DNA from 3 places in the Nocardia sp. NPDC050406 genome. Region 3 is predicted to be linked to each of the others. Evidence: riboswitches for the same ligand, from Rfam matches in the RefSeq annotation. Region 3 holds a riboswitch; each other region holds the start of a gene.
What was found. Region 3 has a riboswitch for S-adenosylmethionine ahead of ACIBH2_RS31400 (rhodanese-like domain-containing protein). Riboswitches for the same ligand answer to the same signal wherever they lie in the genome.
Positions count from the first base shown of each region.

Region 1: it holds a riboswitch for S-adenosylmethionine, as region 3 does, so the genes downstream of both, ACIBH2_RS24490 (bifunctional o-acetylhomoserine/o-acetylserine sulfhydrylase) here and ACIBH2_RS31400 (rhodanese-like domain-containing protein) in region 3, are expected to answer to the same signal.
Region 2: it holds a riboswitch for S-adenosylmethionine, as region 3 does, so the genes downstream of both, ACIBH2_RS27640 (aminotransferase class V-fold PLP-dependent enzyme) here and ACIBH2_RS31400 (rhodanese-like domain-containing protein) in region 3, are expected to answer to the same signal.

Region 1 is NZ_JBITIM010000003.1:190,597-194,873, forward strand. Features, by position in the region: gene ACIBH2_RS24480 (MFS transporter) at 1-1,223, opposite strand, end outside; gene ACIBH2_RS24485 (TetR/AcrR family transcriptional regulator) at 1,360-2,058, shown strand; SAM riboswitch class IV at 2,070-2,180, shown strand; gene ACIBH2_RS24490 (bifunctional o-acetylhomoserine/o-acetylserine sulfhydrylase) at 2,274-3,599, shown strand; gene ACIBH2_RS24495 (homoserine O-acetyltransferase) at 3,608-4,277, shown strand, end outside.
Region 2 is NZ_JBITIM010000003.1:918,255-922,531, forward strand. Features, by position in the region: gene ACIBH2_RS27625 (flavin reductase family protein) at 1-301, shown strand, start outside; gene ACIBH2_RS27630 (LysE family translocator) at 306-947, opposite strand; gene ACIBH2_RS27635 (heme oxygenase (biliverdin-producing)) at 1,025-1,678, opposite strand; SAM riboswitch class IV at 1,862-1,975, shown strand; gene ACIBH2_RS27640 (aminotransferase class V-fold PLP-dependent enzyme) at 2,020-3,333, shown strand; gene ACIBH2_RS27645 (hypothetical protein) at 3,384-3,572, opposite strand; gene ACIBH2_RS27650 (DUF2752 domain-containing protein) at 3,623-4,009, opposite strand.
Region 3 is NZ_JBITIM010000004.1:587,130-591,406, reverse strand. Features, by position in the region: gene ACIBH2_RS31415 (MarR family winged helix-turn-helix transcriptional regulator) at 1-426, opposite strand, end outside; gene ACIBH2_RS31410 (type 1 glutamine amidotransferase family protein) at 423-1,049, opposite strand; gene ACIBH2_RS31405 (O-succinylhomoserine sulfhydrylase) at 1,170-2,384, opposite strand; gene ACIBH2_RS31400 (rhodanese-like domain-containing protein) at 2,381-2,797, opposite strand; SAM riboswitch class IV at 2,814-2,924, opposite strand; gene ACIBH2_RS31395 (hypothetical protein) at 2,978-3,415, opposite strand; gene ACIBH2_RS31390 (FAD-dependent oxidoreductase) at 3,705-4,277, shown strand, end outside.

The DNA of each region.
Region 1 (4,277 bases), on a different contig from region 3:
GCCACACCGGAATCCGCCTCGTCCACCTGATGCAGCGCGGTGGTCTGCATGGCCACGAACAACCCGCCCATACCGAGCGCGATGAGCGACATGGCGGGCAGCACGCTGGCGGCATAGCTGTCGCCGAACTCGAGCTGCGCGAGGTACAGCAGGCCCACCACACCCAGCACCGCTCCGGCGATCATCACCGGGCGCGGACCGATCTTCGGCAGCAGCGCGCTGGCGACGCCCGCGGAGATGACGATGCCGATGGGGAAGGGCAGGAACGCCACGCCCGCCTTCAGCGCCGAGTAACCCAGCGTGACCTGGAGGTAGAAGCTCAGATTCAGGAACATGGCGAACATGGCGATGGGCACCAGCAGCGCCACCAGATACGAGCCACCCCGATTGATCTCACCCGGAATGCGCAGCGGCAGTAGCGGATTCGCCGACCGGTTCTCGATGACCACGAAGGCGATCAGCAGCGCCACACCGGCGATCAGCAGCGCCAGCGTGCTGGACGCGCCCCACCCGTCCTCGGCCGCCACGCTGAAGCCGTAGACCACCGCGATCAGACCGGCGGTTCCGGTCAGCGCGCCCGGCAGGTCGTAGCCGCCGGTGCGCGGGGCGGGCACATCCTTGATGACGAAGGCGTACGCGCCGACCAGGGCCAGCAGCGCGATCGGCGTGTTCACCAGCAGGCACCAGCGCCAATCGGCGTATTCGGTGAGCGCGCCGCCCGCGATCAGGCCGATGGCCGCACCGCCCGCCGAGACGCCCGCGAACACGCCGAACGCCTTGGCGCGCTCGGTGACCTCGGTGAAGGTGATCGACACCAGCGACAGCGCCGCGGGAGCCAGCAGCGCCGCGAACGCGCCCTGCAGGCCGCGCCCGGCGAAGAGCTGCCCGGCATTCTGGGCGAGCCCGGCCAGCGCCGAGGCCGCCGCGAAGCCGACCAGTCCGATCAGGAAGATGCGGCGGCGGCCGAGATAGTCGGCGAGGCGGCCGCCGAGCAGCAGCAGTCCGCCGAAGATCAGCGTGTAGGCGGTCAGCATCCACTGTTTGCTGGCCTCGCTGATGTGCAGATCCTGCTGCGCGAATGGCAGCGAGATCGTGACGATGGTGGCATCGAGCACCACCATCAGCTGCGCCAGGGCGAGGACGCCCAGCGCCAGCCAGCGTTTGGAAGCGCTTGTGGGCGTTGATATTTCGTCGGGATTTCGAATCGCTGTCGCGGTGGGCATGTCGTCTCCTCGGGCACTGGCGAACAACCTCGACCATAGTGCCACCCACCGACAAATGTCGTCAAGGGAAAAATGTCGCAGTCAGACAGATGGCGGTTGCCGTCACAATCTGGCCGAATATCGATAGAATGAGCCCATGTCCGAGTCGTCATCGCATGCCGATCTCCTGGAACGCCGCAGGCCGGGGCTGCGCGAGCGCAAGAAGCGCCAGACCCGCGACCGCATCATCGATGTGGCGCTGGAGCTCTGCGACACCCAGGGTTTCGAGGCCACCACCGTCGAGCAGATCGCCGATGCGGCCGACGTCTCACCGCGCACCGTGAACCGGTACTTCACGAACAAGGAGGACATCGTCCTCGCCCCCATCTCGGACTGGGGCGAGGCCATGGCCGACTACCTGCGCGCCCAGCCGCCCACCGACAACCAGATGAAGGCCATGCTGGACGGCTTCGTCGCGCTCGTGGACCGCGTCATCGACAGCGACGAACCGGTGCCGTTCCGCTGGTTCCAGCAGATGCAGAACCTCATTCGCTCCAGCACGGCGGTGCGGGCCCGCAGCCTCGACGCGGCCGAGACCAAGACCCAGCACATGGCCGATGTCCTGGCCGAGCGCATGGGCGTCGGCGCGGACAGCCTGCCGGTGCGGCTGCTGCTGGGCACCTGGCACGCCATCATGCGGGCCGGAACCGAATGCGAGGCCGTCAACGCCGACTGCGTGGACTCCGCTCGGGGGATGGCAGATGCCGTGGTCGGCGCGTATCACGAGTTCGTTCGGGTCTGTGCCGTCCCGACTGTGTCCGGCCCCACGTCCGAAGCCGCCGTGTCCGGCCGTTAGAATCCGTCTCAGGTCAAGAGCATCAGCGCCAAGCCCCGGCTCGCTGATCGGCAACCCTCCAGCTGCGGTGGGGTGCTCCGGGTGAGGACCAGGCGCTCGAAGGCCGAGCGCAAGCGCACCGTAGGAGGTCACCGAAATGTGTTGTTGTCGAAGCCTGTTCGCTTTCGAATAACGTCAGACTTCCCGCCATTCGGCGACCTTTTTTGGAGCAGGACATGAGTGACTCGACCGCGCCCACAAACCCGGCCGACTGGTCTTTCGAGACCAAGCAGGTTCATGCCGGACAGACTCCCGACGCGGCCACCGGGGCCCGCGCGCTGCCGATCTACCAGACCACCTCGTACGCCTTCCGTGATACCGAGCACGCCGCCGCGCTGTTCGGACTCGCCGAGCCGGGCAATATCTACACGCGCATCATGAACCCCACCCAGGATGTGGTGGAGCAGCGCATCGCCGCGCTGGAGGGCGGGGTGGCGGCGCTGCTGCTGGCCTCCGGGCAGGCGGCGGAGACCTACGCGATCCTCAATCTGGCCTCGGCCGGGGATCACATCGTGGCCAGCCCGCATCTCTACGGCGGCACCTACAACCTCTTCCACTACTCGCTGCCCAAGCTGGGTATCGAGGTGAGCTTCGTCGAGGATCCGGACGATCTGGCGCAGTGGCGGGCGGCGGTGCGGCCCAATACCAAGGCCTTCTACGGCGAGACCGTCGCGAACCCGAGCAGCTCGGTGCTCGACATTCCCGGCATCGCCGAAATCGCGCACGCGGCGGGTGTGCCGTTGATCGTGGACAACACCGCAGCCACGCCGTATCTGATTCAGCCGCTGCGCCACGGCGCCGACATCGTGGTGCACTCGGCCACGAAATACCTTGGCGGACATGGCTCCGCGGTGGCCGGTGTGATCGTGGACGGCGGCACGTTCGACTGGACCGTGCGCGACGAGTCCGGTGCGCCGCGGTTCCCCGGCTTCATCACACCCGATCCCAGTTATCACGGGGTGGTGTTCGCCGAACTGGGCGCGCCCGCCTTCGCGCTCAAGGCGCGGGTGCAGTTGCTGCGTGATCTGGGTGCGGCGGTCTCGCCGTTCAATGCCTTCCTCATCGCGCAGGGCATCGAGACGTTGAGTCTGCGGATGGAGCGGCACGTGGCCAATGCGCAGGCGGTGGCGGAGTTCCTGACCCGGCAGCCGAATGTGGAGTCGGTGTCCTACGCCGGGCTGCCGTCCTCGCCGTGGTTCGAGCGTGGCAAACAGCTGGCGCCGAAGGGTGTGAGCGCGATCGTGTCGTTCGAACTGGCGGGCGGGGTCGATGCGGGCAAGAAGTTCGTGGACGCGCTGGAGCTGCACAGCCATGTCGCTAACATCGGGGATGTGCGTTCGCTCGTGATCCATCCGGCCTCCACCACGCACTCGCAGTTGACGCCCGAGGAGCAGTCGGCCTCCGGCGTCACCCCGGGTCTGGTGCGGTTGGCCGTGGGTATCGAGGGTATCGACGACATCCTGGCCGATCTCGCGGCCGGACTGACGGCGGCGGCAAGTTGACCGTGAACATCGAATCGAGCACTTCTCGCGAGACGGTGGAAGCGCTGCTTCCGCCGTCCGACGGGACGCTCGGCAGCATTGCCATCGGGGACGTCGAGCTCGAGAACGGGGCGGTGATTCCCGATGTGACGCTCGCCGTGCAGCGGTGGGGCGAACTGTCGGCGAACCTCGACAACATCGTTCTGGTCGAGCACGCCCTGACCGGTGACTCGCATGTGGTGCGCTCGGGCGCCGAGGATTCGCCGCCCGGCTGGTGGGAGGGCATCGTCGGGCCCGGCGGTCCGGTCGACACCCGCGAATGGTGTGTCATCGCCACCAATGTGCTCGGCGGCTGCAAGGGTTCGACCGGCCCGTCGAGTATCGCGCCGGATGGAAAGCCTTGGGGCGCACGGTTTCCCGAGATCACCATTCGCGATCAGGTGACCGCGGAGGTGAAGCTGTTCGACCTGCTCGGGGTCGACCGGCTGGCCTCGGTGGTCGGCGGTTCCATGGGCGGTATGCGGGTGCTGGAGTGGATGCTCGGCCACCCCGACCGTGTCGGCTCCGCCCTGGTGCTGGCGGTCGGCGCGCGCGCCACCGCCGACCAGATCGGCACCCAGACCACCCAGATCGCCGCCATCCAGGCCGATCCGGACTGGCAGGGCGGTGACTACCACGGCACCGGCCGCGCGCCGATGA
Region 2 (4,277 bases), on a different contig from region 3:
GGAGTCGGTGGTGGTGCACTTCCTCGGCGAACACCAGCAGCACATCGCCAAACGCTTCAGCCGCGCCGCCGACCAGCGCTTCGCCGACCACTCGCTGTGGACCACCCTCGATACCGGCGAGCCGGTGCTGCACGGCACCCCGATCTGGGTGCGCGCCACCATCCACAAACTCATCGAACTCGGCGATCACACCCTCGTGGTGGGCCTGGTGACCCGCGTGCACGACGATGCCGAGGAGCTGCCCGCCGCCGCGCCGCTGCTCTACTACAACGGCGGCTACCACCGCCCGGAAGCGCTCTGACCGGTCAGGTCGCCGAGGTCGCGGTGCCGATGCCGAGCGCCGCGAGAATTCCGGCGCTGGCCTGTTCCAGACGGTCGCGTACCTTGCGGCTGCGCAACAGATCCGCCGCCCGCGCGGCGGCGAGCGCGAGCAGCACCATTTCGATTGCGGCGATGGCACTTTCGATCGCGCCGAGGGCGAGGGTGTTCGCGAAGGTGACCTCGGTCAGGAACTGCGGCAGCACCGCGAGATAGAACAGGCCGACCTTCGGGTTGAACACGCACGACAGCAATCCGGCGACGAAGGCCGACCGCGCCGACGCCGCCCGCTCCCGCGCGCCCGCGTGTTCGAGACCCTCGTGCTCGGACCGTTCCCGGCGCTCCCGGCGCAGCGCGATGAGCGTGCGAATTCCCAAGTACACCAAGTAGATTCCGCCGACGACCTTCAGTGCGCGATAGGCGGTGGCCGACTGCTCCAGCAGCGCGGCGACGCCCGCCGCCACCACCACGGCCCAGACGATTCCGCCCAGCGCCGACCCGACCGCCGCGGCGATCGCGGGTCGTCGCCCCGCCATCGAAAACCGCAGCACCAGAAACGAATCCGGGCCGGGCGTCACCGACAGCAGGACACACAGCCCGATAAAGCTCAGCAGCAGCGGAAGGCTCACCCGTCAATGGCAGCGCACAATGTCCGCCGAGGCAACCCACTTACCAATGGCGAACTTTCAGCAAGCGGCTGTTGGGTTCAGGCGCGGAACTCCGCGGCCAGCTCGCCGAACATATCGGTGTTCATAGCGAAGGCCAGGCGCGCCTCGTCGAGTACCCGCTCGGTCTCCTCACCGGAGATCGGCAGGGCATCGAGGGCCTCGCGGTACTCGCGCTTGAAGGCCGCCGGGTTGGAGATCTGGTCGAAGACGTAGAACCGCACGCCGTCGCCCTTCTTGGGCAGCTCCCACAGCTTCTCGGCGGTACCGCGAATGACCTGCCCGCCCGAGAGGTCGCCGAGGTAGCGGGTGTAGTGATGAACGACATATCCGGCGGGCCAGGTGCGCGCGCATTCGGCGATGCGGGCGGCGTAGGCGAGTGTGGAGGGCAGCGGACGCAGCTCGTCACGCCAGCCCGCGCCGCCGAGATGGGCGAGGTCGATTTCCAGTGCGGCCAGGCGAGCAAGTTCCGGGCGAACGAAGGGTCCGGCGACCGGATCGGCGGCGAGTTCGGCCGAGTGCCGCTCGAGCGCCTCGTACACGAACCACAACTGGGCGGTGTAGCGGTAGAACGCCTGGATACCGAGGGTGCCGCCGAGCATGTCGCGCATGAACGAGCTGTGCTCGGCCTCGTTGTGCTGCTGCTCGGTGGCGGTGCGAACAAGGGTCGAGAACGGCGTCGCGGTGTCCAGCATGGTCGTGCTCCTCGTTGTCGATCCAGGGGCAGACCGCACTATGGCTACCCTAACTTCACCATCGAGGCTACCGACGCCTACAAACCGCTACTTCCTACTTTGCGGTCCTCCCGATCCAACTTTCGGATGATTCTCGGGAGAGGGTTGACAAGTTCCGGCCGCGTCTGCCAACCTCTCCAACCAGGTCATGAGTACCAGCGTCAAGCCCCGGCTAGCTGGTCGGCAACCCTCCTCCGCGGTGGGGTGCTCCGGGTGACGACCGGGCCGTCGTTCACAAGAACGCGGCAAGCGCGGACTCTTCGATCACCGATCACGAGTCCCTGAACCGACGGGATTTCGTCATGACTGCTTTCGCCGACCAGAGCTGCGCCGCCCTCGCCACCGTCTCCGGATGTGATCTCGCGGTGCCGCTGGTGCAGGGCGGGACCGCCACCTACGCCAACTTCGACTACGCCGCCAGCGCCCCGGCCCTGCGCCAGGTCACCGACCGGGTGGCCGAGCTGCTGCCGTACTACGCCAGCGTGCACCGCGGCGCGGGCTACGCCTCGCGCGTCTCCACCGACTGCTACGAGAATTCGCGAAAGACGGTGGCGCGCTTCCTCAATGCCGCCGACGACCAGTGCGTGGTCTTCACCCGCAACACCACCGATTCGCTGAACCTGCTGGCCTCCTGCGTACCGGGCGACACCGTGGTACTCGACACCGAGCACCACGCCAACTTCCTGCCGTGGACCCGCAACGGCCGCCGCGTGGTGCGCGCCGCCGACACCATCGAGGAGACCATTCAGCGCATCGTCGCCGAGCTGTGCGCCAAACCCGCTGCGCTGCTGGCCATTACGGGCGCGTCGAATGTGACCGGGGAGCTGCTGCCGATCGAGCGACTGGCGTGGATCGCGCACCAGTGCGGCACCCGCATTCTGGTCGATGCCGCGCAGCTGGCGCCGCATCGCCGAATCGACCTGCAGGGCACCGGAATCGACTATCTCGCCTGCTCCGGGCACAAGCTCTACGCACCGTTCGGCGCGGGAGTGCTTGTGGGACGCCGGGATTGGCTGGATGCGGCCGAACCGTACCTCGCCGGTGGCGGCGCGGTCCGCCAGGTCACCGCGACCGAGGCCGACTGGGCTCCCGCGCCGCAGCGCCACGAGGCCGGGTCGCCGAATGTGCTCGGCGCGGCCGCGCTGGCCGCCGCCTGCGACGCCCTGGCCGCCCTCGACGAGACCACCGTCACCGAGCACGAGCTCTACCTCGCCCACCGCCTGCGCTACGGCCTGAAAACCGTTCCGGGAGTGAAGTTCCTGCGCATCTGGCGCGACAGCACCGATGCCGTCGGCATTGTCGCCTTCACCGTCGACGGCTTCGAACCCGGGCAGGTGGCGGCGTATCTCTCCGCCGAACACGGCATCGGGGTGCGTGACGGGCGTTTCTGCGCGCATCCGCTGCTGGCCAAGCTCGGGGTGGACGGCGCGCTGCGCGCCAGTATCGGTCTGGGCACCACGGCCGCCGATGTGGACCGGCTCATCGATGCGGTGTCCAGCCTGGTCGAGCACGGCGCGAAGTGGAATTACGGTCGCACCGAAGGACATTGGAATCCGGTGCCGGAGACCCGCCCGTTCGGCGGGGATGCCGCCGGAGCGGCTCCCTGCGTGCTCTGAGGTCGCGCGTCCGCCCCCGGTGAGTCACCGGGGGCGGACATTTGCGGGTTTCAGAACACGAGATAGCGCTCGGCCAACTCCTCGACCACCGGGTCGTCGTCGGCGACGGTGTTGAGCAGATCGAGATCGGTGGAGACCGACAACTGTCGAATGTCGTCCTGATCCGGATCCTGCGCACCGTCCTCGTTGAGCTGCCGCAGTAACTTCTCCCGTACTCGTTCTTTCAGCGAATCACCCATATCGACAGCATGCCCCGATCCGCCGATCCCATCCCCCGGCACGCCGATGATCACACCGGGGCGAGCCAGGTCCCCCACGGTGAATTGCGCAGCACCGTGTACGCCACCAGGAAGGCGAGCGCTCCCCACAGCCACATGCGCGACAATCCGGTCGGCAGGGGTCGGGAGCGCTGACCGCGCCAACTGCGCACCAGCCAATCGCCCCACCAGAGCGCGAAGATCGCCATGAGCGGGACCAGGAGCAGATTGCTCTGGACGGCGTCGAGCACCCGCCCATCGGTCAGATTGTTGATGCCGCGCAGGCCGCCGCATCCGGGACACCACCAGCCGGTGAACTCGTGAAAGGGGCACAGGCCCCAGGAGCCTTCCTGGTGGGGATCGCGAAAGTGCAGCGCCGCAACCACTCCGGCGACCGCCGCCCCCGTGAGCACTGGCATCGCCACGGCCCGCCACCTGGGGCGAACGGGGGGATTCGGCGTATTCGCGAGCGTGGCGTCCACGAGGATCAACGGTAGTCGCGCCTTTCCACGCCCGCCAGATCGGTGTCCGGTGCACGGCTTCCCCTTGACAGACGAGAACGTGTTCTAAAAACTGCTTCGTGATCGCCATCACACAGCGGACCGTCGACCGCTCGGCTGGTCCGGTCGCGTCAGGCGCGGCGGGACAGCGGGTTCGCCAGGCCTCCGCCCGCACCGAGGAGATACG
Region 3 (4,277 bases):
GTCGAGGGCGGTCGACAGGGTGGTCAGCGCCTCGACGATCTCGGCGAAACGCCGTTGTCCGAGTTGGGCGTTCAGTCGCGCCGCCATCTCGGCGTGCTGCGGGTCGATGCGCCGCACCGCCTCGTGACCGGCCTCGGTGATGGCGACCAGCTTGGCCCGCTTGTGCGCCGGATTCGGTTGATACTGGGCAAGCCCCTTGTCCACCAACAGATCCGCGATGCGCTGCACGCTCTGCCGGGTGATGCCCATCGCGCGCGCGATCCCGGCGACCGGCAGTGGTTCGCGCAGCACCGCGCCCAGCACCTGCCACCAGGCCGCGGTGATTCCGGCGGGCCGGGCCAATTCCTCGGCGATGGCGAGGAATTGGCCGTTGAGTTTGAACGAGGTGATCGCCGCCGTGCTGAACAGCTCCTGTTCGTCGTTCACGCCGCGCGATTCTCCTCGTACTCCGCCAGCGCGAAGAATCCGGCCGGGTCGTTCTCGCCGTAGAGCCGGTACCAGGCGTCGAGGATGTGCGGTTCGTACAGGCCGAGGCGGGCGAAGATCGCCCGGGCGAACTCCACCGGCTTGGTGCCGGTGGCGGTGATGAGGTCGCCGTCGGTGACGGCGGGCTCGTACACGAAGTGCTCGGCACCCGAATATCCGCTGTAGGCAAGGTATTCCGCCGCATTGCTGGTGTGCGCCCGATCGTCGAGCAGTCCCGCGCTCGCCAGACCGAAGGTGGCCCCGCAGATGGCCGCGACCGGCACGCCCGCCGCGAGGAACTCCCGCGCCGTGGCCGAGAAGGCTTCCAGCGCACCGGTTTCCCACGTGTCCGCGCCGGGGAGAATCAGCATGGCGCTCTCCTGCGGCGACAGCTCCGCGAGCACGACATCCGGCACCACGCGCATGCCGCCCGCCGAGGTGACCGCCTCGGCCGTCGCCCCCACCGTGCGCACCTGCCAGCTGCCGGGCTCCCGCTGCCACATCGCGCGATTGATGTGAGCGGTGGCATGCCCCGCCTCCCAATCGGCGAAGGTGTCGTACACGGCCAGGTGAACTGTCTTCATCGTCATGACAGTATGCTGTCATATTTGACAGGATGCTGTCAATATCTCGGACCTGGAGATATGCGAAAGCCCCGGTCAACCGGCCTAGGGCGGCGGTTGCCGGGGCTCTCGTGTGGAACGTCAGCTCAGGGCGTGGTCCAGGTCGCCGAGGAGGTCTTCGATGTCCTCGAGGCCGACGGAGATGCGGACGACGCCGTCGGTGATGCCCACGGCGGCACGGCCTTCCGGGCCCATGGCGCGGTGGGTGGTGGTGGCGGGGTGGGTGATGAGGGTTTTGGCGTCGCCGAGGTTGTTGGAGATGTCGATGATGCGGAGGCGGTTGAGGACCTCGAAGGCGCGCTTCTTGCCTTCGTCGGCGTTGGCCTTGAGTTCGAAGGTGACTACCGTGCCGCCGCCAGACATCTGGCTCTTGGCGAGGTCGTACTGCGAATGTGACTGGAGGAAGGGGTATTTCGTCCAGGCGACCGCGGGGTGCTGGGCCAGGAACTCCGCTACCCGCTGGGCCGAGTCGTTGGACTGGCGCACGCGCAGGGGCATGGTCTCCAGGCCCTTGAGGAGGGTCCAGGCGTTGAACGGGCTCAGGGCCGGACCCGTATGGCGCATCAGGTTTTTCACCGGACCGTCGATGTAGTCGCGCTCGCCCAGAATGGCTCCGCCGAGGACACGCCCCTGGCCGTCGATGTGCTTGGTGCCGGAGTAGACGAGCACATCCGCGCCGAGGTCGAAGCCGCGTTGCAGCAGCGGGGTGGCGAAGACGTTGTCCAGCACCACCTTCGCGCCAGCGGCGTGCGCCAGTTCGGTGACGCGGCGCACGTCGACCAGCGATTGCATGGGGTTGGACGGGGTTTCGAAGAACACGGCCTGAGTGGGCACCGACAGCGCCTGCTCCCACTGGTCGAGATCCTCGCCGTCGACGAAGACCGTCTCCACGCCCCAGCGCGGCAGAATCTCGTTGGCCACAACGAAACACGAGCCGAACAGGCTGCGGGCGGCGACCAGGCGGTCACCCGCGCCGAGCAGCGCGCCGAGCGCGGTGAAGACCGCCGACATACCGCTCGCGGTGGCGAAACACGCTTCGCCGCCGTCCATCAGGCGCAACCGCTCCTCGAACATGGAGACGGTGGGATTGCCGTAGCGCGAGTAGACGTAGTGCTCGATATCGCCGGTGAACGACGCCTCGGCGGCCTCGGCGCTGGCGTAGACGAAGCCCGAGTTCAGGAACAGCGCCTCGGAGGTCTCATCGAAACCACTGCGCCGCAAGCCACCTCGCACACCGATGGTGGCGGGGCCGACGCCCTCGGGAAGGGGCTTGTCGAACGAGCCTCCGGTGATCACGACTGCCTCCACGGAAGCCCCTCGGCGCGCCAGCCGGAGCCGCCGCGGTGTCCCTGCGCGTCGAGCGCGCCTTCGAAACCCTCGACCACATTGAACGACGGGGTGACGCCCAGCGCGGTCGCCGTCGTGGCCGCGCCGATGGAGCGCTGGCCGGAGCGACAGATGAAGATCACGGGCGCGTCCTCGTCCCGGTCGGCGAGCGCCTGCTTGAGCTGGTCCTCGAACCGGATATTGCGCGCGCCGGTGACATCCACCCATTCGATGAGCGCGGTGGGCCGTCCGATGGGACTGGTGTCGGGCACCCCGACGAACCGCCATTCGGCCTCGGTGCGCACATCCACCAGCACCGCGTTCGGATTGTCCCGCAATAGGTCCCACGCCTGCTTCGGCGTGATGTCACCCGCGTAGCTCACTTGTCTTCCTCCTGTGAATCCGCACTTGCCGCGCCGTGGCGCGTGGCCAGGTCGTCACCCGGAGCACCCCACCGCGGAGGAGGGTTGCCGACCAGCCAGCCGGGGCTTGACGCTGGTACTCATGACCTGGATCTGAGATTGCCCAACGCATGGCCGACCTGTCAAACCTGGATCCCCCGGTCAGCTGTCGCAGACCACCCAGCCGCTGTCGGCCTTGGTGAAATTCCAGGTGGAGGTCGTTTCCTTACCGTCGATCCGCACCGTCACGGCCGCCGCGCCGCGGTCCCCGTCCACCCGAGGGTCCGCGAGGCCGACGAACTCCAATGTCGGTGGCGTGTCGTCGTGTTCGGTCCTGAGGGGCGAGCGGGCATCGTCGAATCCGGCGCACACGATCCGGGTGTTCAGCGGATCGGCGGCGGTCTGCGCGCCGATGAAGTTGCGGGCGGCCACCGCCAGGCGATCGGAATCTGTGACATTCTTCTCAGCCGGGGAGACCACCGCCGCGATCACGATGCCGAGCACGACCAGCGCGATGATGCCCGCCGCCAGCAGGAACGGCAGCAGGGACCGCGTCTCGCCCTGATCGATCGGGACAGCCTTCTCGTCGTCATCGCTCATGGCTAGATCATGCCTGGTCGACGGGGGTGTATCGGGCTCGACACCGGGTAGTCGAGGCGGTGAGCATCCGCCCAGTTCACAACACCGCGAACGGGTGCGCTCCGCCTCACCGATAGAATCGTCTGAATTCTCCGCCCGCGCGGGGGGAATACGAGTACGGCGCGGCAACGCTGCAGCGTCGAGGGGTTCACAGAGGGCCCGATGGCGTGTCAACTTAGCCTAGGCTAAGAATGACAGCTGAGACTCACCGCAAGATTTTGTTTTCGACTCACAAGGGTGCGCGTAAAAGATGACCGAACAGAGTGCAGCGACCCGCCCGCTCCGCATTGCGATCGTGGGTGCCGGACCGGCCGGTATCTACGCGGCCGACGCGTTGATGAAATCCGATGCCCCCACCGGATTCGACGGGGTGAGCATCGATCTCTACGAGCGCATGCCCGCGCCCTTCGGCCTCATCCGCTACGGCGTGGCGCCCGACCACCCGCGCATCAAGGGCATCATCACCGCCCTGCACAAGGTGCTCGACAAGCCGCAGGTGCGACTGCTCGGCAATATCGACTACGGCACCGACATCACCCTCGAGGACCTGCAACGGTTCTACGACGCCACCATCTTCTCCACCGGCGCGAATGCCGACCGGGCGCTGGAGATTCCGGGCATCGGCCTGGACGGCTCCTACGGCGCGGCCGACTTCGTGTCCTGGTACGACGGGCACCCCGACGTGCCGCGCACCTGGCCGCTGGACGCCGAGAAGGTCGCCGTCCTCGGTGTCGGCAATGTCGCCCTCGACGTCGCCCGCGTACTCGCCAAGACCGGTGACGAGCTGCTGCCGACCGAGATCCCGCCGAACGTCTACGAGGGC